DNA from 2 places in the Streptomyces sp. NPDC090127 genome. Region 1 is predicted to be linked to the other one. Evidence: riboswitches for the same ligand, from Rfam matches in the RefSeq annotation. Region 1 holds a riboswitch; the other holds the start of a gene.
What was found. Region 1 has a riboswitch for cobalamin ahead of ACIPPS_RS13240 (energy-coupling factor ABC transporter permease). Riboswitches for the same ligand answer to the same signal wherever they lie in the genome.

Region 1 (14,673 bases):
TGCTGATCAACGTTCCGGAGACCGTCGTCGCCGACGCGCTGCGGGGCATGGCCGCCGCCCATCCCGAGCTGACCGTCGACGTCGAGAACCGTGTCGTGTTCCGGCGGGACGCGCCCGTCGCGGGGAAGGTGGCGCTGGTGTCCGGGGGCGGGTCCGGGCACGAGCCGTTGCACGGGGGGTTCGTGGGGCCCGGGATGCTCGCGGCCGCGTGCCCCGGGGAGGTCTTCACCTCGCCGGTGCCCGACCAGATGGTGCGGGCCGCCGCCGCGGTCGACAGTGGCGCCGGGGTGCTGTTCGTCGTCAAGAACTACACCGGCGACGTGCTCAACTTCGAGATGGCCGCCGAGCTCGCCGAGGACGAGGGCATCCAGGTCGCCACGGTGCTGGTGAACGACGACGTGGCGGTGACGGACAGTCTGTACACGGCCGGGCGGCGCGGAACCGGGGCGACGCTCTTCGTGGAGAAGATCGCGGGCGCCGCGGCCGAGGAGGGTGCGCCGCTGGAGCGGGTGGAGGCGATCGCACGGCGGGTGAACGAGCGGTCGCGGAGCTTCGGCGTGGCGCTGAGCGCCTGCACCACCCCCGCCAAGGGCAGCCCCACGTTCGAACTGCCGGACGGCGAGCTTGAGTTGGGCGTCGGGATCCATGGCGAGCCGGGACGGGAACGGCGGCCGATGATGACGTCGCGCGAGATCGCGGACTTCGCCGTCGACGCCGTACTGGAGGACCTGCGGCCGTCCGGCCCGGTCCTCGCCCTGGTGAACGGGATGGGGGCCACCCCGCTCCTCGAACTGTACGGATTCAACGCCGAGGTGCAGCGGGTGCTGGCCGAGCGCCGGGTGCCCGTCGCCCGCACACTGGTGGGCAACTACGTCACCTCGCTCGACATGGCGGGCTGCTCGGTGACGCTCTGTGAGGCCGACGAGGAACTGCTGCGGTTCTGGGACGCGCCCGTGCAGACGGCCGCGCTGCGCTGGGGCCGGTGAGAGAGGGATGACCGAAGTGAACGATCTCGACGCCGCGTTCTTCCGCCGCTGGCTCGACGCGGCGGCGGCCGCCGTCGACCGTGAGGCCGAACACCTCACCGAGCTCGACTCGGCGATCGGCGACGCCGACCACGGCGCCAACCTGAAGCGCGGTTTCGCGGCCGTGACGGAGGTGCTCGACAAGGAGCCGCCCGGCACGCCGGGAGCCGTACTCGCCGCCGCCGGACGGCAGTTGATCTCCACCGTCGGCGGCGCCTCCGGTCCGCTGTACGGGACGCTGCTGCGCCGCACCGGCAAGGCGCTCGGCGAGGCGGAGTCGGTGACGCGGGAGGAGTTGGCGGCGGCGCTGACCGCCGGGGTCACCGCCGTCGGGCAGCTCGGCGGGGCCCAGGTGGGTGACGCGACGATGCTGGACGCGCTCGTGCCGGCGGCCGAGGCGCTCGGCGACTCCTTCGCCGCGGCCCGGGACGCGGCCGAGCGCGGCGCCCTCGCGACCGTACCGCTCCAGGCGCGCAAGGGCAGGGCCAGCTATCTCGGCGAGCGCTCCGTCGGTCACCAGGACCCCGGGGCGACCTCGTCGGCGTTGCTGATCGCCGCGCTCGCCGAGGTGGCCGCCGCATGACCGGTCGGGTGGGGATCGTGCTGGTCTCGCACAGCGCCGCCGTGGCCGACTCGGTCGCCGCGCTCGCCCGGGGGCTCGCGGGTGGCGGCTCGACCGCGCCGGTGGCCGCCGCCGGCGGCCTGCCCGACGGGGCTCTCGGCACCAGCTCCGAGCGGATCGTCGAGGCGGCGCGGGCGGTCGACGGGGGCGCCGGGGTGGCCCTCCTCGTCGACCTGGGAAGCGCCGTCCTCACCGTCAAGGCGCTCCTCGCCGAGGGCGACGAGCTGCCGGAGGGGGCTCGGCTCGTGGACGCCCCCTTCGTGGAGGGCGCCGTCGCCGCGCTCGTGACGGCGAGCGCGGGCGGTGACCTCGACGCGGTGTCGGCCGCGGCGGCGGAGGCGTACACGTACCGGAAGGAGTGAGCGGGCACGGGCGCACGCAGAAGAGCGCCGGACGGGGCGCGAGTGGTCCCGCGGCGTGAGCGGGGGGCGCGCGGGAGACCCGTCACACACCGTCCCGAAGCGCACCCGTGTTGTGATGCACCTGGTCAACCCACTAATGTCACAGCGCCTTGGTGTACGGGAAACCGGTGCGGTACCGGTGCGGCCCTCGCCACTGTGATCGGGAAGTCCGGCTCCATCCCTCCGGGGAAGCCACTGGACCACCGCGGAACCGCCGCGGTGGTGTGGGAAGGCGGAGCCGCGGCGGCATGACCCGTCAGCCAGGAGACCGGCCAAGGTGCGTTGTCCATCCACGAGGTGCTGGAGAGGGTCTCCCAACCATGCATATAGCCGAGGGGTATCTGCCCCCTGTGCACGCGGCCGCCTGGGGCGTCGCGTCCGCTCCCTTCGTCGTCCACGGCGTCCGCGCGCTGACCCGCGAGGTCAAGGCCAACCCCGAGTCCACGCTTCTGCTCGGTGCGTCCGGCGCGTTCACGTTCGTTCTGTCCGCGCTCAAGATCCCGTCGGTGACGGGCAGTTGCTCGCATCCGACCGGCACCGGCCTGGGCGCGATCCTGTTCCGCCCGCCGGTGATGGCGGTCCTGGGCACGATCACCCTGCTGTTCCAGGCGTTGCTGCTCGCCCACGGCGGGCTCACCACGCTCGGCGCCAACGTCTTCTCGATGGCGATCGTCGGGCCGTGGGCCGGATTCGGCACGTACTGGCTGCTGCGCCGGTTCGATGTGCCGCTGATGGTGAGCGTGTTCTTCGGCGCGTTCGTCGCGGATCTGTCGACGTACTGCGTGACCAGCGTCCAGCTCGCGCTGGCCTTCCCCGACCCGGGCAGCGGTGTGCCCGGGGCGCTGGCGAAGTTCGGTTCCATCTTCGCGGTGACGCAGCTGCCGCTCGCCGTCAGCGAGGGGCTGCTGACGGTGCTCGTGATGCGGCTGCTCACGCAGTCCAGCAAGGGGGACCTGACCCGGCTCGGGGTCCTGCTCCCGTCCCGCACGAAGGCCGACGCCGTGGAGGTGAGCGCCCGATGAGCCGGAACGCCAAGATCAACACCCTGCTTCTGCTCGTCGTCGCGGCGCTGGCGGTGCTTCCGCTGGTGCTGGGGCTCGGTGACCACAAGGAGGAGCCGTTCACCGGGGCCGACGCCGAGGCGGAGGCAGCGATCACGGAGATCGCCCCCGACTACGAGCCGTGGTTCAGCCCGCTCTACGAGCCCGCCTCCGGCGAGATCGAGTCGGCGCTCTTCGCCCTTCAGGCGGCGCTCGGCTCCGGGGTGCTGGCGTACTACTTCGGCGTGCACAGGGGCCGCAGGCAGGGCGAGGCCCGGGCCGAGGCGAAGGCGCTGCGGTCGGCGTCCAGCGACGCGTGAGCGCCGGTGCTGCCGATCGACGCGGCGGCGCACAGCAGTCGCTGGCGCCGCCGTCATCCGTGTGAGAAGGCCGTCCTCGGCTTCGGCCTGACGCTGTGCGCGGTCTGTCTGCCGCCGTGGCCCGGTGCCGTCCTGGTCGCGGCGGCCACCTTGAGCGTTCTCCTCGGTCCGGCGGGGGTGCCGGGGCGTCAGCTGTGGCGCGCGTTCCGCATCCCGTTGGGCTTCTGTGTGACCGGGGCGATCCCGCTTCTCTTCGAGGTGGGCGGGGCGCGGGGTCTGGTCGTGCTCGCCGAGGACGGTCCGCTGCACGCGGGTGAGCTGCTGCTGCGCACCTCTTCGGCGTCGCTGGGGGTGCTGCTGTTCGCCTTCACCACGCCTGTCTCGGACGTGCTGCCACGGCTGGTGCGGGCGGGGGTGCCGGCGCCCGTGGTGGACGTGGCGCTGGTGATGTACCGGATCAGCTTTCTGCTTCTGGATGCGATATCCAAAATCCGACAGGCGCAGGCGGCCCGGCTGGGGCTGACCACGCGGGCGGCGACCTGGCGGTCGCTCGCCGGGCTCGGTGCGACGGCGTTCGTCCGCGCCTTCGACCGGGCACAGCGCCTGCAGACCGGGCTCGCCGGGCGGGGTTACGACGGGACGCTGCGGGTCCTGGTGCCCGAGGCCTCGGTGTCGGGCCGGTTCCTCGCCTCGACGGCCGGTCTGCTGGCCGGGCTCGTCGCCCTCACTCTCGTACTGGAAAGGTCGCTGCCGTGAGTCCCGCACCCCCTGTCGTGGAACTGGTGAAGGCCACCTTCGCCTACGAGGACGGGCCGGTGGTCCTCGACGGCATCGACCTCGCCGTGCCGGAGGGCCGTGCACTGGCCCTGCTCGGCCGCAACGGCGGCGGCAAGACGACGCTGCTGCGGCTGCTGAGCGGGGGCCTGCGCTGCGGCAGCGGCGCGCTCCGGCTCGACGGCGCGGAGGTGTCGTACGGCCGGAAGGGGCTGACGCGGCTGCGGACGACCGTGCAGCTGGTCGTCCAGGACCCGGACGACCAGCTCTTCGCCGCCTCGGTCGGACAGGACGTGTCGTTCGGGCCGATGAACCTGGGGCTGCCGGAGGAGGAGGTACGGCTCCGGGTGCGCGAGGCGCTCGAGGCGCTGGACATCGTCGCCCTGGAGGACCGGCCGACGCATCTGCTGTCGTACGGGCAGCGCAAGCGGGCCGCGCTCGCGGGCGCCGTGGCGATGCGCCCCCGGGTCCTGATCATGGACGAGCCGACGGCGGGGCTCGATCCGCACGGGCAGGAGCGGCTCCTGGAGGTGCTCGGCCGGCTGCGGGAGGCCGGCACGACGATCGTCATGGCGACCCACGACGTCGACCTGGCGTTGCGCTGGGCGGACGAGGCCGCCGTCCTCACCCCCGACGGGTTGCGCACGGGGCCGGTCGAGGAGCTGCTCGGCGACGACTCCCTGCTCGACGCGGCGCGCCTGCGCCGCCCCTGGGGCACGGCGGTGACCCGCCTGCTGCGCGCCCACGGCCTCCTCGGCCCGGACGCACGCGGACCGCGCACGGCGGAGGACCTGGCGGCGTGGACCGCCGTTACCCCCTAGGAGGGCTGGGGAGGTCCGTAGCCCGGCTGGTCGGTCCGCTCCCAGGCAGGTCCGTCGTCGGTTCGCAACGTCGCGCAGATCACCCCGGGACCGTTATGCAACTTGTTGCACAACGGTCCCGGGGTCGTCTACAACAGTCATGACGATCCTGCGCGAGGAGGCGCCCCCCCATGACCTCGACCCCGTACCCGCACCTGCTGAGCCCGCTCGACCTCGGGTTCACCACTCTTCCCAACCGGGTGCTCATGGGTTCCATGCACGTCGGTCTCGAAGAGACCGAGAACGGGTTCGCGCGCATGGCCGCCTTCTACGCCGAGCGCGCCCGCGGTGGCGTCGGCCTCATCGTGACCGGCGGCATCGCGCCCAACGAGGCCGGCCGCCCCTGGGAGGGCGGTGCCAAGCTGACCACCGAGGAGGAGGTCGCCGAGCACCGGCACATCACCGACGCCGTGCACGCCGAGGGCGGGCGGATCGCGATGCAGATCCTGCACTTCGGCCGGTACGCCTACCACCCCGGGCTCGTCGCCCCCAGCGCGATCCAGGCACCGATCAGCCCCTTCGTACCCAACGAGCTGACCGACGCCGAGGTCGAGCAGACCGTCGAGGACTACGCCCGCTGCGCGGAGCTCGCCAAGGCCGCCGGGTACGACGGTGTCGAGGTCATGGGCTCCGAGGGCTACCTCATCAACGAGTTCATCGCGGCGGCCACCAACCACCGCACCGACCGCTGGGGCGGCGGCTACGCCAACCGGGTCCGCTTCCCGCTGGAGATCGTCCGCCGGATCCGCGAGCAGGTCGGCGAGGACTTCATCGTCGTCTACCGGCTGTCGATGCTGGACCTGGTGCCGGGCGGCTCGACGCTGGAGGAGGTCGTCTCCCTCGCCAAGGAGATCGAGGCCGCCGGCGCGACCATCATCAACACCGGCATCGGCTGGCACGAGGCGCGCATCCCGACCATCGCGACCTCCGTCCCGCGTGGCGCCTACACCTGGGTCACCAAGAAGCTGATGGGCTCGGTGTCCATCCCCCTCGTCACCGGCAACCGCGTCAACACCCCCGAGGTCGCCGAACAGGTCCTCGCCGAGGGCCGCGCCGACATGGTCTCCATGGCCCGCCCCTTCCTGGCCGACCCCGACTTCGTCGCCAAGGCCGCCGCGGACCGCGCCGACACCATCAACACCTGCATCGGCTGCAACCAGGCCTGCCTGGACCACACCTTCAGCCTGAAGATCACCTCCTGCCTGGTGAACCCGCGCGCCTGCCACGAGACCGAACTGGTCCTCTCCCCCACCCGGCTCGCCAGGAGGATCGCCGTCGTCGGCGCGGGCCCGGCCGGTCTCGCCTTCTCCGTCTCCGCCGCCGAACGCGGCCACTCGGTCACGCTGTTCGACGCGGCCGGCGAGATCGGCGGCCAGCTGAACGTCGCCAAGCGCGTACCGGGCAAGGAGGAGTTCGACGAGACGCTCCGCTACTTCCGTACGCAGCTCGACGCGCGCGGGGTCGAGGTCCGGCTGAACACCCCGGTCGCGGCGGACGACCTGGACGGCTACGACGAGGTCGTCGTCGCCACCGGGGTCACCCCGCGCATCCCGGAGATCGAGGGCGTCGACCACCCGAGCGTCGTCAGCTACCTCGACGTCCTGCGCGACGGCGCGCCGGTCGGCGAGCGCGTCGCGATCCTCGGCGCGGGCGGCATCGGCTTCGACGTCGCCGAGTTCCTCACGGACGGCGGCGAGGGCGCGAGCCTGGACCCGGAGACGTACTTCAAGCAGTGGGGCGTGGACACCTCGTACGAGACGCGCGGCGGGCTGCGCGCCCCGGAGCGGCCCCGGCCGCCGCGCCAGGTCCACCTGATCCAGCGCAAGACCACCAAGGTCGGCGCCGGCCTCGGCAAGACCACCGGCTGGATCCACCGCGCGGAGATGAAGCACCGGGGCGTCACGATGGTCGCGGGCGCGTCGTACGAGCGGATCGACGACGAGGGTCTGCACCTGACGATCGACGGCGAGCCGCAGACGGTCCCGGTCGACACGATCGTCCTGTGCACCGGCCAGGAGCCGCGCCGCGGCCTCTACGAGGAGCTGATCGCGGCCGGCCGCACGGCCCACCTCATCGGCGGCGCCGACGTCGCGGCCGAACTGGACGCCAAGCGCGCCATCGACCAGGGGACGCGGCTCGCCGCCTCCCTGTGATCGTGTCGGCACCCCGAGCCTAGGATGCGCGCATGTCCCTCCCGCACGCGATCCTCACGGCGCTGCTCGAGAAGCCGTCCTCCGGTCTTGAGCTGACGCGCCGCTTCGACCGGTCGATCGGCTACTTCTGGTCGGCCACGCACCAGCAGATCTATCGCGAGCTGGGCAAGCTGGAGCAGGCGGGGCACATCCGCGCCCTGCCCGCTCCGGTGCCGGCGCGCGGCCAGAAGAAGGAGTACGAGGTACTCCCCGCGGGCCGCACCGCGCTGTTCGACTGGGTCGCCCGCACCGAGGACCCCAAACCGCTCCGCTCCTCCCTGCTGCTGCGCATCCGCGCGGCGGCGGTCGTCGGCGCGCCCGGGATGCGCGAGGAGCTGCGCCGCCACCTCGCCCTGCACCAGCGCCAGTTGGACGAGTATCGGACGATCGAGGAACGCGACTTCCCGTCCGAGCGCCGCGCATCCGAACCGGACCGGCTCCGCCATCTCGTCCTGCGCGGCGGAATCGACCTGGAGCGGTTCTGGGTGGAATGGCTGACCCACGCCCTCGCGGAACTGGAGCGCTGAGCCGGAACCGGCCGGGGCGCGGGCGTCGTGGGCCGTGAGAGGTGGATACTGGGAAGGGCCGTAGATCCACTTCGTCGAAAGGGCGCGGATGACCGACGAGTTGGGGCGCCGCAGGACACGTCATGCGGTTGTCGTCGGGGGAAGCCTCGCGGGCCTGTTGGCCGCGCGGGTGCTCAGTGAGCACGCCGAGAAGGTCACGGTCGTCGAGCGCGACCGAGTGCCGGAGGGACCGGACGCACGACCGGGAACTCCGCAGTCCCGGCACGTGCATGTGCTGCTGCCCTCCGGTCAGCAGGCGCTCGACGCGCTGCTGCCCGGGTTCATGAGCGAGCTGCGCGAGCTCGGCGCGCCCCGGGTGGGGATGCCCGAGGACATGGTGCAGTGGCAGAACGGGCGGTGGTTCAGTCGCCATCCGGCCTCCGTGCACCTCTTCACCGGGCCCCGGGCGCAGTTGGAGTGGCTGGTGCGGCGGCGGGTCCTCGCCGATCCCCGTATCCGGTTCGTGGAGGGCACCGAGACCGTCGGTCTGCTGGGGGACGCCTCGCGGGTGCGCGGTGTCCTGGTACGCGAGCGGGGCGCGGGGAAGGAGCGGGAGAGCCGGAGCCTCGCGGCCGATCTGGTCGTCGACGCCTCGGGCCGTGGCACGCACGCGCCGGACTGGCTCGCGGCGATCGGCGCGGAGGCCCCGCACGAGGAGACGATCGACACCGGTCTCGGCTACGCGACCCGGGTGTACCGCGCCGCCGAGGACCCGGGCATGGACGCGCTGGGCTTCAACATCGTCCCCAACCCCGAGCAGGTGTACGGCGGTGTGGCGCTGCCCCTCGGGGACGGGCGCCATCTGGTCACCCTCTCCGGGCTCCGGGGCGATCTGCCGCCCACCGACGAGGAGGGGTTCGAGGCGTTCGCGGCGAAGCTTCCGCACCCCGTCCTGAGCGAGTGGATCGCCAGGGCCACGCCGGAGTCCTCGGTGCACGGCTTCCGGCGGACGGCGAACGTACGCCGCCGCTACGACCGTCCGGGCCGTCGACCGGCCGGCTTCCTCGCCACCGGCGACGCGCTGTGTGCCTTCAACCCGATCTACGGTCAGGGCATGGCGGTCGCCGCGATGAGTGCGGTGGCCCTGGGCGCGGCCCTCGCCGACCCGAGGCGGACGCCGACCACGCGGGCCGTGCAGAAGGCGCTGCTGGACGCGTCGAAGCAGGCCTGGGACATCTCGGCCGGCGCCGACCGGAAGATGCCGGGTGCGACGGGCACCGCGATCACCCGGCGGGCGGTGGACGCGCCGGTGGGCTGGTATCTGAGCCGGGTCCAGCAGCGATCGGCCGGAGGCCGGCTGGTGGGCGCCGCGTTCCGTTCCGTGCTGACTCTCTCGGCGCCGATGACCGCGCTGTTCGCCCCTCCGGTGGCCCGGGCCGTCCTCTTCGGACCGGTCCCCGAGTCACCGGCGGAGCCGCCGATGCGACGCAGCAGGGGGTAGGGGCAGGGGCCCAGAGGGGAGGGGGCCCGGGGGTACGCGGGCCCAGGGGTACGGGGCCCAGAAGGTGGGGGCCCAGGGGCACGGGGGCCTAGCGGTACGGGGGCCCGGGGGCACCGGGCCGGGCGGCCGTGGGCGGTCAGACGCCCGGGGCCGCCGTGACCACGCCCGCGGCGATCGCCGCGGCCAGGGCCGCGTAGTCGTCGGCGTTCTGGTCCGTGTAGCGGATCGCGAAGTCGGCGACGGCGCGATCGAAGACGTCCGAGGAGCCGAGGTACGCGGCGATGGCGATGCGGTCGCCGGATCGGGCGTGGGCGCGGGCCAGGGCGCGGCCGCAGAGCGCCGCGTACACGCGGAGCATCGACGGGGACATGGTCCCCACCTCGGCCGAGCCCTTCATGTCGCGCAGCTGCCGCCAGTAGAAGTGACGTTTCTCCGGCCCGGTCATCCAGCCGAGGAAGATGTCGCCCGCGGCCTGCGTCAGGCGCTGCCCCCGGACGACCCGCTGCCCCTGGTGCCCGTAGACGCTCGGCGGCAGGTACGCCTCCAGGACCGAGCGGCCGGCCTCCTTGATCTGGAGGATCAGCGGGTCGCCGTCGTCCCGGCCCTCCAGGAGGAGGATGAAGCAGCGCGTGCCGACGCTCCCGACGCCGACGACCTTTCGGGCGGCGTCGACGTAGTGGTACCGGTCGAGGAGGTGGCGGCGCTCCTCGGAGAGGGAGCTGCGGTAGTCGCTGAAGACCTTGCCGAAGGTGACGCGGTCGAGGTCGGTGGCCCGCTCCAGGAGCGGGGGGTCGTCGACGATGCGGCGCGTGCCGCTGTCGTCGAGGGCTGTGAGTTTGCCGAAGGCCTGGAGGCTCGTGCGGCGGCGGGCGCGGGTGAGACGGCTCTCGAAGGTCGCGCGGCGCCCCCGGCGTACCAGCGGAGCCAGGTCGTCGGCGTCGATCCGCTCGTACCAGACGGCGAGCTCGCCGAGGCCGGCGAGACGGCGCATGTGCGTGCGGTACGCCTCGCCGACGACGAGGGCGGCGCGGTGGGCCTTGGCCTTGCCGGCACCGTTCTCGAGGGCGGCGACGGCCACGCTGGCGGCGAGCCGCTTCACGTCCCATTCGAAGGGGCCCGGCAGGGTCTCGTCGAAGTCGTTCACGTCGAAGAGGAGCGACCGTTCGGGTGAGGCGTAGACGCCGAAGTTGAGCAGATGGGCGTCGCCGCAGAGCTGGACGACGAGTCCCGTGTGGCCTTGCGGGGCGAGGTCGGCCGCCATGACGGCGGCGGCGCCGCGAAGGAAGGCGAACGGCGAGGCCGCCATCCTGCCGTAGCGGATCGGGACCAGGTCGGGCACCCGGTCGACGGACTGCCGTTCCAGCACGCTCAGGGGGTCAGGGCGCTGCGAGGAGGGTATCCAGCGGCCGTGGGAGGACCGCGGCACGTGTTTGCGTGCCGCTCTGCCCGCCTCGGCCCGCGCCGCCGGTGTCGTCATCCGGCCTCACCCGCCTTTTCCGCAGCTGCTTCCGGTTGAGACTCATTACAAGGTCAGACGGGGCGGCCCGCACCCCGGGAGGCCCGGCTTTCGGCCAGTCCCGTCGCCACCCCTTCCTTAATGGTTTAGACCAATGATAGGAATTGATCACCCCTGCGGACCAGACTGTCACGCTGAGCAAAGAGAGGGGTTGGACATGACTGAACCCGAACCCGAGCAGCCCGAGGCCGTCCCGCTCTATCTGCGGGTCGCCGCGGCCCTCCGGAGCGACCTCGCCGAACGGCACATCGTCCCCGGCAGCCGCCTTCCGTCCGAGCGCTCGCTCGCACACCGCTACCACGTCAACCGGCAGACCGTGCGCAGCGCGCTCCACCTGCTGCGCGAGGAACGTCTCGTCGTCACCGACCGCAGAGGCACCTTCGCGGCGGGCACCGAACACGAGCCGCGGGAGCCCGCCCTGACGGCCCGCCGGCAACTCTTCCCCGGCGGCACCGACGCCGCCGACGCCCTCGTGCGCGCCTCGCTCACCTGGGAGGCGCCGCCCGCCGGGATGACCGCCCGGCTGGGACTCGTACCGGGCGAACCCACCCTCGTCCACCGGCATGTCGTCCTGTCCCCCGGCGGGGCCCCGATGCAGCGGTCGGTGTCCTGGTTCTCGCGGGCGGCGGTCACCGAGATCCCGCAACTCGCGAAGTACCGGCGCACCAGAGGCTCCGTCCTCCGCCCGGACCTGCGGCTGCTCTACCACTGGATGCACCAGGCCGGACTCCGGCTCACCCGACGGGAGTCGATCGGTGTGCCGCCGGGCGCGACGACGGGCTCCCGGGGCGGGGCGCCCCGGCTGATCGTCCACCGGGTGGTGTGCGACCAGCACGGGCACGCGCTGGAGGTCACGGACATCGACTGCGCGGCGCAGGGGGTCTCCTGGACCTACGAGTTCAGCGGCTGACGACGGGGGACGGGATCCTGGATCGCGGATACGGGATCCCCTATCTCGGATCCAATATCCCATTCCGAGATCATGGATCATGGATCATGGATCATGGATCCAATATTCTGGATCCCGTCTCGTGGATCCGTCAGACGATCCCCTCCTCGATCTCCGCCTCCTCACGCGCCGTTCCGTACGCCGACGGTGTGCCGTACGAGCGGCGCGCCACGTACCACCACACGCTGGCCAGCACGAGGACCACGGCCAGCGCGACCACCGCGTAGTTCATCGAGGCGATCGTCACCGGCGACTTCTGCGGCAGGCAGAAGAGCACGGTGACGAGCGCGACCCATGCCACGGCGGTCCAGCCGATCGGGCGGCTCCAGCGGCCGAGGTTCCACGGGCCCGGCGTGAACCGCTTCCCCGCGCGCAGGCGCAGGTAGATGGGGATCGCGTAGGCGGGCGTGATGCCGATGACGTTGATCGCGGTGACGGCGCCATAGGCGGTGGCGGAGTACAGGGACGGGACGGCGAGGAGCGCGGCGACGCCTACGGCGAGCCAGACCGCGGGCACCGGCGTCTGCGTCCGGCTGCTGACCTTGCGCCAGAGGGCGGAGCCGGGCAGGGCGTTGTCGCGGCTGAAGGCGAAGACCATCCGGCTGGCGGCCGCCACCTCGGCGTTGCCGCAGAAGAGCTGGGCCACGATCACGACGAGCAGCAGCGCGGTGGCGCCGCCGGAGCCGAGCGCGTCGAGGAGGATCTGGGCCGGCGGGACTCCCGTGGCGCTGTTCTGCGTGCCCGCGTAGTCCTGGATCGCGAAGGTCAGTCCGGCGAGCAGCGCGAAGCCGGCGATCCAGGAGACCCAGATCGCCCGCACGATGCCCTTGGCGGCGCTGACCGAGGCGTTGGAGGTCTCCTCGGAGAGATGGGCGGAGGCGTCGTAGCCGGAGAAGGTGTACTGGGCGAGGAGCAGGCCGATGGCGGCGACGTAGAACGGGTTGGCCCAGCCGGTGTCGTTGACGAACTCGGTGAAGACGAACTCGACGGACTGGTGGCGGTCGGGGACGAGCGCCAGGGCGCCGACGATCACGGCCACTCCGGTGAGGTGCCACCAGACGCTGATCGAGTTCAGCACGCTGACCAGGCGGACGCCGAAGAGGTTGAGCACGGCGTGCAGCAGCAGGATGGCGAGGAAGATCAGGAAGGTGGAGCCGGCGGTGGGCACGATGCCCCACTGGAGGTTGAGGAAGGCTCCGGTGAACAGCGCGGCGCCGTAGTCGATGCCGGCGATCGCGCCGAGCAGACCGAGCAGGTTGAGCCAGCCGGTGTACCAGCCCCAGCGGCGGCCGCCCAGCCGGTCGGCCATGTAGTAGAGCGCGCCGGAGGTCGGATAGGCGCTGGTGACCTCGGCGAGGGCGAGGCCGACGCAGAGCACGAACAGACCGACGCCCGCCCAGCCCCACAGCATGACGGCGGGCCCGCCGGTGCCGAGGCCGAAGCCGTAGAGCGTCATGCACCCGGAGAGGACGGAGATGACGGAGAAGCTGATGGCGAAGTTGCCGAAGCCGCCCATGCGGCGGGCCAGGACGGGCTGGTAGCCGAGCTCTCTCAGCCGGGCCTCGTCGTCCTGGCCGCCCGCGCGGGGGCTGCGTGTCTCGTCGACGGGCGCGGTGCGGGACATGCCGGTACCTCCAGGGGGACGAACGGGGCGGGGGGACAGTCAGGGGGACAGGCCGGGCGTACGCCGGGTCAGGGGTCGAGGCAGCGGGCGCGGGCGCGCAGGAAGACCTCGGTGGCCTGGGCCCGGTCGTCGGGACGGTCGGTGCGGTAGGCCCAGGGCAGCACCGTGTGGTACGGCCCGAGGGCCTCGAAGACGCGCGCGGCGTCGGCGAAGCGCTGGGCGCCGAAGAGGGCGTGGGCGAGGTGGTTGAGGTCGAGCAGGGACGCCTCGTCGGTGGCGCAGAAGAGGAACCAGGAGTGCAGCGCCTGGTGGGCTTCGCGGATGGCGTCCTCGGCGACCCAGTGCAGGTCGAGGGCGTGGGTGTGGCCGCGTTCCCTGCGGTAGCGCTCCACGCGTACATAGAGCGGCAGGGCGTGCAGGGCCGAGCCGGTGGGCGCCGAACCGGCCGCCCACTGCGCGTAGTTGACCGCCTCGGAGAGCGAGCCGGAGGGGCGGGTGCAGAGGAGCTGGAGCATCCGTTGGTGGGCCTCGCGGTTCTGCGGGTCGCGCCGCTCGACCTCGGCGAGTAGTCCCCAGGGGCCGGGCGGCAGCATGGGGGCCGGCGGCGGAAGGCGGTGCTCCGCCATGCGCTGCCGCTCGTCCAGGGAGGCGAGGGCGAGCAGGCAGATCCAGGGGACGGGATCCTCGGGCGCGCGTGCGGCGGTGTCGCGGCAGGCGGTCCAGGCCTCCTGCCAGAGTTCGCGGGTACGGCGGTGGCCGCCCCGCCGGGCGCGTACGGCCCGCTCGACCGCGACGCGCGTGGACATGACCAGCGCGGGGACGCTGTCCGGCTGCTCGGTCCGCCAGGTCTGCACGACGTCGCCCCCGGCGGCGACGGTGGCGAGCACCTGGGTACGCCGCGTCCAGTCGCCCCAGTCGTGGGTCTCGTCGAGTAATCGGGCCGTGGACACCCAGCGGCCGGTCCGCAGGTCCTGGACCGCGTGCCGCAGGGCGTGGTCGTGACCCGCGGGATGATAGACGGGCCGGAAGGAGTGTCCTGCCATCACGGAGCGCAACGTGCGGTGGGGGGCATGGCTCCTCGATGGGTGAGGGGACGGGTTCCGGTGGGCGGCTCCCGGTGGGTGTCCGGCCGTTGATCGGCGATCACTATAGGGTCCGCCGGAAAAGCCCGATCGACTTTCGCTTCTGACCGTAACTATTCGGCCACGGACCGAATATGAGCAGGCGTCATGTTTGGCGTCCGAGTCGACGGACGACCTCGGACCCGCTTGACGGGAGGCGGGGCGTGCACCAGTCTTGCCCGTTCCGCGATCAAGGCCCGCTGCCCCTTCGAGAACGGGAGG
Region 2 (14,673 bases), on a different contig from region 1:
TCCGAACGACAGGACTAGTCGTCGCCCTCCAGGTCGCCCTCGGTCTCCAGGAAGACCTGGCGCAGGGCGGCCAGGGTCCGCGGGTCCGGCTTCTCCCACATGCCGCGCGACTCGGCCTCCAGGAGGCGCTCCGCGATGCCGTGCAGGGCCCAGGGGTTGGCCTCCTTCAGGAAGGCCTGGTTCTCCGGGTCGAGGACGTACGTCTCGGTGAGCTTGTCGTACATCCAGTCGGCGACCACGCCCGTCGTCGCGTCGTAGCCGAAGAGGTAGTCGACCGTCGCCGCCAGCTCGAACGCGCCCTTGTAGCCGTGGCGGCGCATCGCCTCGATCCACTTCGGGTTGACCACCCGGGCCCGGAAGACCCGCGAGGTCTCCTCGACCAGCGTCCGGGTGCGGACCGTCTCCGGGCGGGTCGAGTCGCCGATGTACGCCTCGGGCGCCGTCCCCGTGAGCGCGCGGACGGTCGCCACCATGCCGCCGTGGTACTGGAAGTAGTCGTCCGAGTCGGCGATGTCGTGCTCGCGGGTGTCCGTGTTCTTCGCGGCCACCGCGATCCGCTTGTACGCGGTCTCCATCTCGGTGCGCGCCGGGCGGCCTTCGAGACCGCGGCCGTAGGCGTAGCCGCCCCAGACCGTGTAGACCTCGGCGAGATCCGCGTCCGTCCGCCAGTCGCGCGAGTCGATCAGCTGGAGGATGCCCGCGCCGTACGTGCCCGGCCGCGAGCCGAAGATCCGGGTGGTCGCCCGCCGCTCGTCGCCGTGCTCGGCCAGATCGGCCTGCGCGTGCGCCCGTACGTAGTTGTCCTCGGCCGGCTCGTCGAGCCCGGCCGCCAGCCGTACGGCGTCGTCGAGGAGCCCGATGACGTGCGGAAACGCGTCCCGGAAGAAGCCCGAGATGCGCAGCGTGACGTCGACGCGCGGCCGCCCCAGCTCGGCGAGCGGGACCGCCTCCAGGCCGTTCACGCGGCGCGAGGCGTCGTCCCAGGTGGGGCGGATGCCCAGCAGGGCGAGGGCTTCGGCCACGTCGTCGCCGGCCGTGCGCATCGCGCTCGTACCCCAGAGGGAGAGCCCGACGGACGTCGGCCACGCGCCGTTGTCGGAGCGGTAGCGCTCCAGGAGCGAGTCGGCGAGCGCCTGCCCGGTCTCCCACGCGAGGCGGGAGGGGACGGCCTTGGGGTCGACGGAGTAGAAGTTCCGGCCCGTCGGCAGCACGTTGACCAGGCCACGAAGGGGCGATCCGGACGGGCCCGCCGGGACGAAGCCGCCGTTCAACGCGTGGACGGCGTGGGTGAGTTCGTCGGTGGTGGCGGCGAGGCGCGGGACGACCTGTTCGCAGGCGAACCGCAGGACGGCCCGGACGTCCGGGCCGTACGCGGCGGCGACCGCCGGGACCGCGTCCACGGACCAGCCGGCCGCCTCCATCGCCTCCACCAGCTCGCGCGCCGTGGCCTCCGCCTCGTCGGCGGTCGTCCGGGTCGCGGCCGACTCGTCCAGGCCCAGCGCCTCGCGCAGCCCCGGCAGGGCCTGCGTACCGCCCCAGATCTGCCGGGCGCGCAGGATCGACAGGACCAGGTTGACCCGCGCCTCGCCCTGCGGCGCCCCGCCGAGCACGTGCAGACCGTCCCTGATCTGCGCGTCCTTGACCTCGCAGAGCCAGCCGTCGACGTGCAGCAGGAAGTCGTCGAAGCCGTCGTCCTCGGGGCGGTCCGCCATCCCCAGGTCGTGGTCGAGCTTCGCCGCCTGGATCAGGGTCCAGATCTGCGCCCGGATCGCGGGCAGCTTGGCGGGGTCCATGGACGAGATCTGCGCGTACTCGTCGAGCAGTTGCTCCAGGCGCGCGATGTCGCCGTAGGAGTCGGCGCGGGCCATCGGCGGCACCAGGTGGTCGACGAGGGTCGCGTGCACGCGCCGCTTGGCCTGCGTGCCCTCGCCCGGGTCGTTGACGAGGAACGGGTAGACCAGCGGCAGGTCGCCGAGCGCCGCGTCCGGGCCGCACGCGGCCGACAGGCCCGCGTTCTTGCCCGGCAGCCACTCCAGGTTGCCGTGCTTGCCCAGGTGGACCATCGCGTCCGCGCCGAAGCCGCCGTCCTCGGCGCGCGCCGCGATCCAACGGTAGGCGGCCAAGTAGTGGTGGGACGGCGGGAGATCGGGGTCGTGGTAGATCGCGATCGGGTTCTCGCCGAAGCCGCGCGGCGGCTGGATGAGGATCAGCAGGTTCCCGCGCCGCAGGGCCGCGAGGACGATGTCGCCCTCCGGATTGCGGGAGCGGTCGAGGAACATCTCGCCGGGCGGCGGGCCCCAGTGCCGCTCGACGCCCTCGCGCAGCTCCTGCGGCAGGGTCGCGTACCAGCGCTTGTAGTCGGCCGCCGGGATGCGGACCGGATTGCGGGCGAGCTGCTCCTCGGTCAGCCAGTCCTGGTCGTGGCCGCCGGCCTCGATCAGGGCGTAGATCAGCTCGTCGCCGTCGCCGGAGACCAGGCCGGGGATCTCGTCCTCGGGCCCGAAGTCGTACCCCTCGACGATCAGCCGCCTGAGCAGGGCGACGGCGGAGGCGGGGGTGTCCAGGCCGACCGCGTTGCCGATCCGGGAGTGCTTCGTCGGGTACGCGGAGAGGACGAGCGCGAGCTTCTTCTCGGCGTTCGGGATGTGCCGCAGCCGGGCGTGACGCACGGCGATCCCGGCGACCCGGGCGGCGCGCTCGGTGTCGGCGACGTACGCCGGGAGGCCGTCCTCGTCGATCTCCTTGAAGGAGAACGGGACGGTGATCAGCCGGCCGTCGAACTCGGGGACGGCGACCTGGCTGGCGGCGTCCAGCGGGGAGAGCCCCTCGTCGTTCTCCTCCCAGGCCGCCCGGGAGCCGGTGAGGCAGAGTGCCTGCAGGATAGGTACGTCGAGGGCGGCGAGCGCGCCCGCGTCCCAGGCCTCCTCGTCCCCGCCGGCCTGGGCGTCGGCGGGCGTGGTGCCGCCGGCCGCGAGGACGGTGGTGACGACGGAGTCGGCGCCCTTGAGCGTCTCGATCAGCTCGGGCTCGGGGGCCCGCAGGGAGGCGACGTACAGCGGCAGGGCGCGGGCGCCGGCGTCCTCGATCGCCTCGCAGAGGGAGTCGACGAAGGCGGTGTTCCCGCTCATGTGGTGGGCGCGGTAGTAGAGCACGGCCACCGTCGGACCGGTCTCCGTGCGCGCGGTGCGCTCCAGGGGACCCCAGGTGGGCGCGGCGGCCGGGGCCTCGAAGCCGTGGCCGGTGAGCAGCACGGTGTCGGAGAGGAACCGGGCCAGCTGCTCCAGGTTGGCCGGGCCGCCGTGCGCCAGGTAGGCGTGGGCCTCGGTGGCGACGCCGACGGGGACGGTGGAGGTCTCCATGAGCTGGGCGTCGGGCGCCTGCTCGCCGGAGAGCACGACGAGCGGCTTCCCGGTGGCGCGCAGCGCGTCGAGCCCGTCCTCCCAGGCCCGCAGCCCGCCGAGGAGGCGGACGAGGACGAGGTCGGCGCCGTCGAGCAGCCCCGGCAGGTCGTCCAGGGCGAGGCGGGAGGGGTTGGCGAACCGGTAGTCGACCGGACCCCCGGCCGCGCGGGCGCTGAGCAGGTCGGTGTCGGAGTGCGACAGCAACAGAATTCGCATGCGTGCGCAGGCCTTCCTCGGGGTTGTCCGCGCCCCGGGTGGTCGTGTGGACGGCAGGAGTTCCTGACTCACCCGGCCCCTCGCGGGACCTGGCTCACAGTGGCGGGACCGCGCCGGAATCTCACCGGGCTTCCTCCCCGGGGTCCTGGGACCCCATGCCGATCCGAATAGTAGATCGTGCGTCCTCCGGGCCTGGCGGGGACCGCTGGTGACGTCGGTATGCTCGCCGCCATGCCGCCCACCCCACCCACCTCACCCCTGCCGGGCGAACCGCCCGTACGGGACCGTGGCGACGCCTGCCCCGGGGCGCTTCGGCTGCACTCCGCGGACGACGGCCGCCTGGCTCGACTGCGGCTGCCCGCAGGGTTGTTGACGGTACGTCAGGCACAGGTCCTGGCCTCCGTCGCGGAGGGCCTGGGGGACGGCCGGATCAGCGTCACCTCACGCGGGAACGTGGAGCTGCGCGGCCTCGGCGAGGGGTGCGGGGCGGAGCTGGCGGAGGTGCTCGCGGACGCCGGGCTGCTGCCCTCCGCGACCCATGAGCGGATCCGGAACGTGGTGGCCTCACCGACGGCCGGGCTGGACGGACTCGGCTGCGGTGACGTGCAGTTGTGGGCCCGGGAACTGGACGCGCTGCTCTGTGGGCGGGAGTGGACGGCGGCCCTGTCCGGTCGGTTCCTCTTCGTCCTGGACGACGGGCGCGGGGACGTCGCCGGGCTCGGCGGCGATGTGACGTTGGTCGCAGGAGAGACGTCCGTACGGCTCCGGGTGGGCGACCAGGTCTTCGCGGTCGCCCCGGTGGACGCGCCCCGGGCCGCGCTCGCCGCGGCCGGTGCCTTCCTCGACGCCGCCCACGCCGCGGGAAACGGCGCCTGGCGGGTCCGGGAGCTGCCCGGGGAACACGTACCGGGCCTGGCCGAGGCGCTCGCGGCGGCCGGCGTACCGGCGGAGCCCGTACCGGCACCCACGCCTCCGCGGACCGCGGCACCCCCGCCGGCCCCCGGCCTGCTCGGCGAGCACGCCCTCCACGTCCTGACCCCCCTCGGCCGCCTCACGGCCGCACACCTGCGCGCGCTGGCGGAGAGCGCGGCGGGCGGGGAGAACGCGGACGGCACGGAGAAAGCGGACAGCGCGAAGAGAGTGGACAACCCGGCGAACGCGGCGGCGTCCCACGGGGAGCTGCGGCTCACCCCCTGGCGTGGGGTCGTCGTCACCGGCTTCGCCGACCGGGCGGCCGCACGGGAGCGGCTCGCCGTCCTCGACACGTACGGCCTGATCACCGACCCCCGCTCCCCCTGGGCGGGCGTCGGCGCCTGCACCGGCCGTCCCGGCTGCGCGAAGTCCCTCGCCGACGTCCGCGCCGACGCCACCCCGGGCCACGGCGGCGCCCCGGAGCACGACGCCACCCCGGGCCACACCGACGCCACCCCGGGCCACGCCGACGCCCCCGGCGGTCTCCCCGTCGCCCTCCCCGTCCACTTCTCCGGCTGCGAGCGCCGGTGCGGCCACCCGCAGGCCGAGACCTGGGTCGACGTCGTCGCCACCGGCGAGGGCACCTACCTCGTCGACGGGCGGCCCACCCCCCGTACCGACCTCCCCGACGCCGTCGCGGCGGCCCGCACCCCCTCAGCAACCACGAGATGAGCGAGAGCACCAGGATGTTCGACTACGAGAAGGACGGCGCGGAGATCTACCGCCAGTCCTTTGCCACGATCCGCGCCGAGGCGGATCTCGCCGCCCTGCCCGCCGACGTCGCCACGGTCGCGGTCCGCATGATCCACGCCTGCGGCATGACCGACCTCGTCCGCGACCTCGCCCACTCCCCGCAGGTCGTCTCCCGCGCCCGCGCGGCCCTGCGCGCCGGCGCGCCGATCCTGTGCGACGCGCAGATGGTCGCCAGCGGTGTCACCCGCAAGCGGCTGCCCGCCGACAACGACGTGGTCTGCACGCTCTCCGACCCCGCCGTGCCCGCGCTCGCCGCCGAGCTCGGCACCACCCGCAGCGCCGCCGCCCTCGAACTCTGGCGCGACCGCCTCGAAGGCTCCGTCGTCGCCATCGGCAACGCGCCGACCGCGCTCTTCCACCTCCTGGAGATGATCGCCAAGGGGGCGCCGCGCCCGGCGGCCGTCGTCGGCATACCGGTCGGCTTCATCGGCGCCGCCGAGTCCAAGGACGCCCTGGCCGCCCAGCAGCTCGGCCTCGACTACCTCGTCGTCCGCGGCCGGCGCGGCGGCAGCGCCATGACCGCCGCCGCGATCAACGCCCTCGCCCACGAAGCGGAGATCCAGGCATGAGCGCGCACCCGACCGGCAAGCTGTACGGCGTCGGCCTCGGGCCCGGCGACCCGGAGCTGCTGACGCTCGCGGCCGTGAAGGCCATCGCCGCCGCCGACGTGATCGCGTACCACTCGGCACGCCACGGCCGTTCCATCGCCCGCTCGATCGCGGCCGAGCACCTGCGCGCCGACCACATCGAGGAGCGGCTGATGTACCCGCTCACGGTGGAGACCACGGACCACCCCGGCGGCTACCGGGGCGCGCTCGACGACTTCTACGAGGAGGCGGCCGCCCGCCTCGCCGCCCACCTGGACGCCGGCCGCACCGTCGCCGTGCTCGCCGAGGGCGACCCGCTCTTCTACGGCTCGTACCAGCACATGCACAAGCGGCTCGCGCACCGGTACGACACCACCGTCATCCCCGGTGTCACCTCGGTCAGCGCGGCGGCCGCCCGGCTCGGGGAGCCGCTGTGCGAGGCGGAGGAGGTTCTGACGATCGTCCCGGGCACGCTGCCGGAGGACGAGCTGACGGCCCGGCTGGCGGGCACGGACTCGGCGGTCGTGATGAAGCTGGGCCGTACGTTCCCGACCGTGCGCCGCGCCCTGGAGCGCGCGGGCCGCCTGGAGGACGCGCGGTACGTGGAGCGGGCGTTCATGGCGGGCGAGCGGACGGAGCTCCTGGCGGACGTGGACCCGGAGACGGTCCCGTACTTCTCGGTGGCCGTGCTGCCCTCCCGGGTCGACGCCGTGGCGCCGGAGTCCCGCGAGCGGGGCGAGGTCGTCGTCGTCGGCACCGGCCCGGCGGGGGCGCCCTGGCTGACGCCGGAGTCGCGCGGCGCGCTCGTCAACGCCGACGACCTCGTCGGCTACACCACGTACCTCGACCGGGTGCCGGCCCTCCGCCCCGACCAGCGGCGGCACGGCTCGGACAACAAGGTCGAGTCCGAGCGCGCCGAGTTCGCCCTCGACCTCGCGCGGCGCGGGCGCCGGGTCGCGGTCGTGTCGGGTGGCGACCCGGGCGTCTTCGCGATGGCGACGGCGGTCCTGGAGGTGGCGTCGGAGGAGCGGTACGCGGACGTGCCCGTACGGGTCCTGCCGGGCGTGACGGCCGCGAACGCGGCGGCGGCCGCGGCGGGCGCCCCCCTCGGCCACGACTACGCCACGATCTCCCTCTCCGACCGCCTGAAGCCCTGGGAGGTCATCGCGGCCCGGCTGCGCGCGGCGACGGAGGCGGACCTGGTCCTGGCCCTCTACAACCCGGGCTCGAAGTCCCGCACGCACCAGGTGGCGGCCGCCCGCGACCTGCTGCTCGAACTCCGCTCGCCCGAGACCCCGGTGGTCGTGGCGCGGGACGTCGGCGGCCCGGAGCAGTCGGTCCGGGTGGTGACGCTGAAGACCCTGGAACCGAGCGAGGTCGACATGCGCACGCTGCTGCTGATCGGCTCGTCGCAGACCCGCGCGGTGGAACGCCCGGACGGCCGCACGCTCACCTGGACACCGCGCCGCTACCCGGAGGTGTGAGAGGCCCCACCCCTCGCCCCTTGCGAAACCGCCGATCCGAACCCCCGGTCGTCTCACTCGTACGCGGAGACGACCGGGGCGGCCATGGGTCCGTCGATGCTCATCGCGGGTAGTCCGCGAACTCCCTCGCGTCGCCCTGCGGAGCCTCGGCTGCCAGCTCGGCCCACACGAGCTTGCCTGCGCCGATCCTGGGAGTCACGCCCCACCGCGCCGCCAAGACGTCGACCACGGGAAGCCCCCGACCCCTCGTGGCATCCTCACCGTGCAGCGCCATCGAGGGGCGTGCCCCCGAAGCATCGTGCACCTCGATCCGAAGGCCGTCGGGCGAGGGAATGTACCGGGTCTCGACCTCTCGGCCCGGCACGCGCCCGTGCCGTACCGCGTTGGTCAGCAGCTCGGAGAGGACCAGCAATGCGTCATCCTCGATGCCTTCCATGCCCCAATTCGCCAACGCTGTACGCAACTCGGCGCGTGCCCGCCCTACAGAGCCGGCAGTCTGCCGCCAGCGGCGTACCACCATCACCGGCTTGTCCTGATCCATCACGCGACCACCACGCGGGAATCAGATGCGGCCGTACTGGGATTCCCTGCAGAGCGAGCCGCAGAGCCCGGCGCCGCTGTCGCTGACATCAGGCCTTCTCTCCTTGCTCGTGCGCGCAGTAGTGCACAGACGCGATGGATGGGGTCCATTGTGTTGACGCTCCTTTGCAGCGACCGGTCTGACGGTCGCGGGGGTGTAGTCGTGGGCTGGCAGCCCGGGGACACCGGCGGCGAGGGTCGGCGAGCAGATGCCGTTGGCGCCGCTGACTACAGGCCGGCGGTGAAGGGCACGGCGGTCGGATGTCCGGCGGCTTTACCGGTGTTGTCCCTACGCATGGCAGTCATGCCGAGGTCGGCCAGGCGAGGAACGCAGGCGACATCGAGCTGCTCGACCGGGTGCAGCAGGCCTCGCTCACAGGACTCCGCCACCCAGACCGTGCAGTCAGCTGCCGGATAGGCAGGATTGATCCCGATCTCGCCCTTGGGGAGGAACCCGTTGAACGGCGTCGCGATCCCCCTCTCGTTCCAATAACTCCACGTCCGCAGAGCCTTTGCCTGCTCGAAGGCGAGATAGAGATGGGGGTAGCGGTCGAGGAGCCGCATCTCACGGAAGATCGCCTGGCCCAGGAGAGACGGCGCGGTCTCAGTGAGCTCGTCGAAGTCCGCTCCGCGGAAGCTGAAGGCGATCGCGTCCTGACGAGGGTCGAGAGCGAGGGCGGCGAACAGGTGCGCCAAACGGTCCCGCACATAGATCGCTGCGCCGGGCGCCAATCTGGGGTCGATGCCGGCGATGATCTCGCACAGACGGGCGTGCCCGGGGTGGAATCGGGAGAGGTCGAACAGCTTGTCCATGCCGGTGACGGCCGAGAACGCCAGCTTCTTGCAGAGGCGGTTGTTCATCTCGCCGGTCTCGGCATACGTCCTGGTCTCCAGCGTTGTGGAGTGAAGCATCAGGTACTCCGAGAGGACTTCGAAGTACAGGTAGCCCAGGAACGGCATCCCCCGCACAGCGACGGCGAGCCGATCGACGAACTCGTCCGGTGGCGTCCGCATGCCCGTGGCGTTGGCCAAGGCAATGTCCAGGAACGGTGCGACCGTTCGGATCTGCTGGAGCACGGTGTGCCTCAACCGTGCGTCCTCGGCATGGGTGAGGAAACTGCGGTGGTGCAGGTAGGTCCGCAGGTGGATGCGGCCCAGGCGCAGATAGTCGATACCCATGGCCGGGACCGGAGCGGCGGGGATGAGCTCGATGACCAGGCTGCGAGTGTGCGGCTTGGTCTCCAGCAAGTAGGCACCGAGGTTGTGCGGGCGCAGGCCGGTGGCCTCGGGAGTGAGCGGCACGCAGTACAGGGCTGCCAGGAGACAGCCGGAGGAGGCGTAGAGCTGGCCGCTGGCCCGGATGGCGTCCAGTGCTGTCGTGGTGTGCATCAGATGGATGGTTCCGCCGCCGACCAGCGTCTGCGTCATGGCGTTGTCCGTCAGCAGCCGGCCCTGGGGGGTGTCGTACCGCAGGCGGTGGCGCCAGTCGGCTTCGCTCTCGGCAAGAGAGACGGGCACCGGTCGGGTAGTGGCTCTGGTGTAGTCGGTATGGGCGTCGTCGAGTTCGGTGTCCACGGCAGGTCCTCTACTGGCTGCGGGTAAGCATCTGACGGGCGGTGACGAGTGCAAGGGTTTGGGTGGCGCCTTCGAGGTGGGCCCGCTCGCTGCGCACGACGAGGGCGAACGCGGCAGCTGGGAGCCAGTCGGGCAGCGCGAGGCGCAGGCGGGAGACCTCCGGCCACCACCGCCTGAGCGGCAGGCGGTAGCGATCCAGGCAGTCGGCTGCCTTGAGCACGTCCACCAGGTGCGGAGCAGCCCGGTAGGCGCGCCGCTGCGGGCCGGTGAACCTCTCGTACGGCACGTCGTGCAGAGCGATCGCCGTCGCCGCCCGGTACAGCGCGGCCATCGACACCTGGCGGTCGAGTGCGCCGGTGATGGCGTCGGAGTTACGCAGGAACCAGGTAGCGGCGCGCCACCCGTGTCCGGGGTCCTCCCGGTCATCGCGGCGCCGGCAGTCGTGGACGGCCCCGGCGGCACACACGGCCGCGACGTCCTCGCCTTCAAGGCCGTACTCCTCGGCGAGCAACACGGCGATCAGGCTGACTCGGGCGTTGTGACGTACGCCGTGGTTGGTGTCGGCCAGGGATGGAAGGGCGAACCAGGATGCCGGTGGTACGAGCATCTGACCAGGCCGTGGGAAGCTGGGCGCGGCGTCGAAGTTCGCCGGCCGGTTGCTCTCGATCCACCTCAGCGTCACGTGGTCCATCGGCTGGTGGGCGGGCAGTCGGCGCTCCTGGGCGAGTTCTCGAAGGCTGGCACGTGGCTGCGGGGTGAGTTCGGGCATGGCTTCCTTCAACACACGACAGAGGGGTGCGGGCGGGCGTGAAGCTGGGCGTGGCGATCCTGACGATGGGCACACGGCCCACGGAGCTGGCGGATCTGCTGGCGTCCGTCGAGCGGCAGACGGCCCCGGCCGCGCGGACCGTCGTGGTCGCCAACGGGTGCGCACTGCCGGAGCTGCCGTCGTGGGTTCAGACCGTGCAGCTGGCGCAGAACCTGGGGGTGACAGGCGGCCGCAACGCGGCTTTGGAGCACCTACGGGACATGGACCTTGTGCTGGACCTGGACGACGACGGTCTCCTCGTCGCCGACGACGTCTTCGCCACGATCGCGGCACTCTTCGAGGCGGACGACAGGCTGGGTGTCGTCGGCTTTCGCATCGCGGACGAGACCGGACTGACCCAGCGCCGTCACGTGCCCAGGCTGCGGGCCGGTGACCCGATGCGCGGCGGTCTGGTGACCGGGTTCCTCGGGGGCGCGCACGTACTGTCCACGAGGATGCTGGCTCAGATCGGCGACTGGCCGGAGGCGTTCTTCTTCGCGCACGAGGAGACCGACATGGCATGGCGGGCGATCGACGCCGACTGGCACGTGCGCTACGAGCCGCAGTTGTTGCTGCAACACCCTGCGACATCCCCGGCCCGGCACGCGTTCTTCTATCAGGTCAACGCCCGCAACCGGGTCTACCTGGCGCGTCGGCACCTGCCGATGGCACTGGTCCCGGTCTATCTGGGGGTGTGGGTGGCGCTCACGGTGGTCCGCACCCGCAGCCCCTCCGGTCTCAGGGCATGGTTCGGCGGGTTCGTCGAGGGTTGGCGCACGCCGTGTGGGCCCCGTCGTCCGATGCGCTGGCGCTCTGTGTTCACCCTCGCCCGCCTGGGCCGCCCGCCGGTGATCTGAACGCCTCACGCGGCTGTCTCCCCGGCCTGGGCGTACAGCCACGCCGGGATGGCCTCGGGGGTCTTCCTCAGCCAGGCCGTATACCGCCGAACGCCGTCCTCGACGCGCACTTGCGGCTCCCATTCCAACAGCTGCCGCATCATCCTCGTGTCGGCGCATCCGCCGAGCGGATCGCCCTGCGGCCGTGGTGTTTCGGTGATCCTGGCGCCGGGGTAGTGGCGGCGCACCAGGTCGGCGACCTGGCGGACGGACGTGGCTCGGCCGGTGCCGACGTTGACCGTGGCGCGGTGCGCGTGCGCGGTGACGGCGGCCAGTAGCGTCGCATCCGCGACATCGTCGACGTGGATGAAGTCGCGGATCTGACGGCCACCACCGTTGAGGTGCAGCGGCAGACCGAGCGCGGCCCGCATGGCGAACCACGCCACCGCCCAGCTGTGGCTGTTCTCCTTGACCACCTGAGGCTCGCCATAGACGGAGAAGTACCGCACGATCGCGTACGAGTCGATGTCGCGGCCCAGGGTCAGAGCGGTCTGGTGCTCACCCCACACCTTGGTGTTGGCGTAGACCGACCCGGGGTTCGACGGGTCGCTCTCACTGAACCGGCCCCTGGCGCCCCCGGCAGCTGTGCCAAGGCCGTAGACGCTGGCCGAGGAGACGAAGACAAGCCGCTTCAGGGTGCTGGAGTGCCGGACCGCGGCATCCAGAACGGTCTGGGTGCCGTCGATGTTGGCCCGAAGCGCCGATGCCGGGTTGCGGGTGCATTCGGCGACATCGGCCAGGGCCGCGGCGTGAATGACGAAATCGCTGTGCGAGATCACGTCGTCCATCAGCGCGGCGTCGGTGATGTCACCCGCGATCACATCTCGGTCTCTGGGAGAGACGTTGAACACGGACGAGCAGGTGGAGGATCCGTAGGCGTCCAGCCGGCCCACGGCGAGCGGATGTGCCCCGACGGCTCGGAGCTTGTGCACGATGCGGCTGCCGACGAGCCCGAACCCGCCAGTCACCGTCACGGTGGCACCGGACAGATCAGCGAAGCGATTCATAGTGTTCACGCAGGACAGCCCTTCTCGACAGCTCCGTGCAGGAGTTGCACGGCATGGCACTGCCCAGGAGAGCACCGGCGGCGCAGGCGTCCCAGGGGACGGCTGTGTGTCCGGTGTGTGCCCGACCCAGGCGAACTGGGCACGCAGAGCGACCGGTTGAGGCATGGTGGAAGGGAAGGCATGGGCACCGACACCGGGGGGCGGCATGGAGCTGGACCGGCATCCGCTGGCGCATCTGCGCCGACAGCGTCACTGGTCCATGGCCGACCTCGCCCGTCTCCTGCGCGCCCAGGCCCAAGCGCGCGGCCTGCGCAGCGGCATCGATCGCAACCGCGTCTGGCGCTGGGAGAACGGCACCACACCCAACGAGGAGAGCCAGTCCCTGCTGGCATGCCTTCTCGACGTTCCCGACGGCGTGACCGAGCGGCTCAGGTGGCCTGACTGGTTGCCCGCCTTCGAACAACCCGCCGTGTTGAGCCCGTCGGGAAGTCGGGCCGCGCTGAGAGAGGTGCAGGTCACCCGTATGGACCGACGATCCTTTCTGGTAATGAGCAGCAGCAGCCTCATCGATCTCGCCGCCGACTGGGCCCGTATTGAGCCGCGCCACCTCGGCCAGGCGCTCGGCGGGAAACAGGGCGTCGACACCGAACTGCTGGAATGGCTCGAGCGGCGCTCTGCCGAGCTGCGAGCGATGTCCTCCGGGCCGCACTCGCACGTCGGCTCCCTCATCGACGCCCACCTGCACACGACGGTCGATCTCATCGCCCAGGACCGTTATGCCCCGGAAGCGGGGCGGCGTCTGCACGCGGTGGCCGCGGACCTCGCGCACGTGGCGGGCTGGCTGCGTTTCGACGCCGACCGGCACGCCGATGCCCAACGGCACTGGCAGGCCGCTGTCCACGCCGCCCACCAGGCCGGTGACCGGGATCTGGCCGCGGTCGCGCTGTCCGACCTCGCCTATCAGGCCACCTGGCTCTCCCGGCCCGCCGATGCGGTCCGCATCCTGGAACACGCCCGCTCCCGGACCCGTGCACCGGCCGCCCTGTCCCTGCTTGATGTGCGCCGCGCCCGCGCCTGCGCGGTGCTCCAGGACCGTTCCAGCGCCCAGCGCGCGCTGGCCTCGGCGGAGGCCGAACTGGAGCGGGTGCGCCTACAGTCGACACCCTCCGTGGTCTCCTGGATGTCGGTGGCGGACGTCAACGCCGACGCGGGGCGGTGCTGGCTGGACCTCGGTGATCCGGCGCTCGCCGGCGCCGCGATCGATGCCGGACTGGGCGAGCTCGATCCACGCCGCGCTCGCACCAAGGCAGTCTTCCTGACGTACCGGGCCGAAGGCGCACTCCGCAGGTGCGACGCCCCGGCTGCTGCCGCCGATGCCCGCGCCGCCCTCGACACCGCCCTCGGTTCAGGAGCGGCCCGCTGCGTCGACCTCGTCTCGGCATTCATCAGCCGCCTGGACGGGAGATCCGAGCGCCCGATCGCAGAGCTTCGCGAGTACGCACGCGACAGCCTCGCCGGGTGACCCGGCCGCGCCAGGTGCCGAGGCAGGCCTGGACAGCGGCCTTATTCTGACGCGAGATGTTCGTGCGTGTCGGACCCGACCCACGCGGGTCGCGAGGTCCGCGATCGACCTATGCGAAGGCTTCCCCGGATCCGTCGTCGGGGCGTCGGCCGCTGCCACCGACCCGTGCGGCTCCCCCGTCGGGACAGGCGGACACCACCCACGCCGCCGCCTCCTCGACCGTCGTCGCGACCGGGGCGCCGGCCGGGACGGGTGGGCGGCGGATCACGACGACCGGGATGCCCGCCTCCCGGGCCGCCGTGAGTTTCGGGGCGGTCGCGGCGCCGCCGCTGTCCTTGGTGACGAGGACGTCGATGCGGTGGCGCGCGAGCAGCTCCCGCTCTCCGGCCAGGGTGAACGGGCCCCGGTCCAGGAGGACTTCGGTGCGGGCGGGCATCGGGGGCTCGGGCGCGTCCACGGACCGTACGAGGAACCACTGCGGGCAGTCCGCGAAGGCCGCGAGCCCCATCCGCCCGGTCGTCAGGAACACCCTCCCCCCAGGACCTCCGCCGGCACGGTGCCCCCGTCCGAGCCCGGTCAGGGCGGTCGCCGCCTCCGCCAGGGAGCCGACCGGGTGCCAGTCGTCGCCGGGCGCCGGTACCCAGCCGGGGCGGCGCAGCGCCAACAGGGGAACATGGGCGGTGGCGGCCGCCCGGGCCGCGTTGAAGCTGATCGTCTCCGCGAAGGGGTGGGTGGCGTCGATGACCGCGTCCACGCAGTGCGCGCGCACCCACTCCACGAGCCCCTCGACACCGCCGAACCCGCCGATCCGGACCTCCCCGGCGGGCAGCCGGGGCGCGGCGACCCGCCCGGCGAGCGAGCTGGTGACCCGTA

Region 2: linked by a shared signal. The riboswitch ahead of cobN (cobaltochelatase subunit CobN) and the one ahead of ACIPPS_RS13240 (energy-coupling factor ABC transporter permease) in region 1 are both predicted to bind cobalamin.

What each region holds. Positions count from the first base shown of each region.
Region 1 covers NZ_JBIVDE010000003.1:482,513-497,185, forward strand. The annotation lists gene dhaK (dihydroxyacetone kinase subunit DhaK) at 1-986, shown strand, start outside; gene dhaL (dihydroxyacetone kinase subunit DhaL) at 994-1,608, shown strand; gene ACIPPS_RS13235 (PTS-dependent dihydroxyacetone kinase phosphotransferase subunit DhaM) at 1,605-2,009, shown strand; cobalamin riboswitch at 2,115-2,340, shown strand; gene ACIPPS_RS13240 (energy-coupling factor ABC transporter permease) at 2,369-3,070, shown strand; gene ACIPPS_RS13245 (energy-coupling factor ABC transporter substrate-binding protein) at 3,067-3,408, shown strand; gene cbiQ (cobalt ECF transporter T component CbiQ) at 3,415-4,164, shown strand; gene ACIPPS_RS13255 (ATP-binding cassette domain-containing protein) at 4,161-5,003, shown strand; gene ACIPPS_RS13260 (FAD-dependent oxidoreductase) at 5,174-7,195, shown strand; gene ACIPPS_RS13265 (PadR family transcriptional regulator) at 7,228-7,761, shown strand; gene ACIPPS_RS13270 (FAD-dependent oxidoreductase) at 7,850-9,241, shown strand; gene ACIPPS_RS13275 (DUF2252 domain-containing protein) at 9,378-10,718, opposite strand; gene ACIPPS_RS13280 (GntR family transcriptional regulator) at 10,915-11,667, shown strand; gene ACIPPS_RS13285 (amino acid permease) at 11,798-13,330, opposite strand; gene ACIPPS_RS13290 (hypothetical protein) at 13,399-14,373, opposite strand.
Region 2 covers NZ_JBIVDE010000005.1:396,226-410,898, reverse strand. The annotation lists gene cobN (cobaltochelatase subunit CobN) at 15-3,617, opposite strand; cobalamin riboswitch at 3,654-3,793, opposite strand; gene ACIPPS_RS20735 (cobalamin biosynthesis protein CobG) at 3,837-5,261, shown strand; gene ACIPPS_RS20730 (precorrin-8X methylmutase) at 5,258-5,911, shown strand; gene ACIPPS_RS20725 (precorrin-2 C(20)-methyltransferase) at 5,908-7,413, shown strand; gene ACIPPS_RS20720 (ATP-binding protein) at 7,514-7,954, opposite strand; gene ACIPPS_RS20715 (hypothetical protein) at 8,221-9,567, opposite strand; gene ACIPPS_RS20710 (hypothetical protein) at 9,578-10,336, opposite strand; gene ACIPPS_RS20705 (glycosyltransferase family 2 protein) at 10,402-11,232, shown strand; gene ACIPPS_RS20700 (NAD-dependent epimerase/dehydratase family protein) at 11,238-12,278, opposite strand; gene ACIPPS_RS20695 (helix-turn-helix domain-containing protein) at 12,484-13,800, shown strand; gene ACIPPS_RS20690 (cobalt-precorrin-6A reductase) at 13,910-14,673, opposite strand, start outside.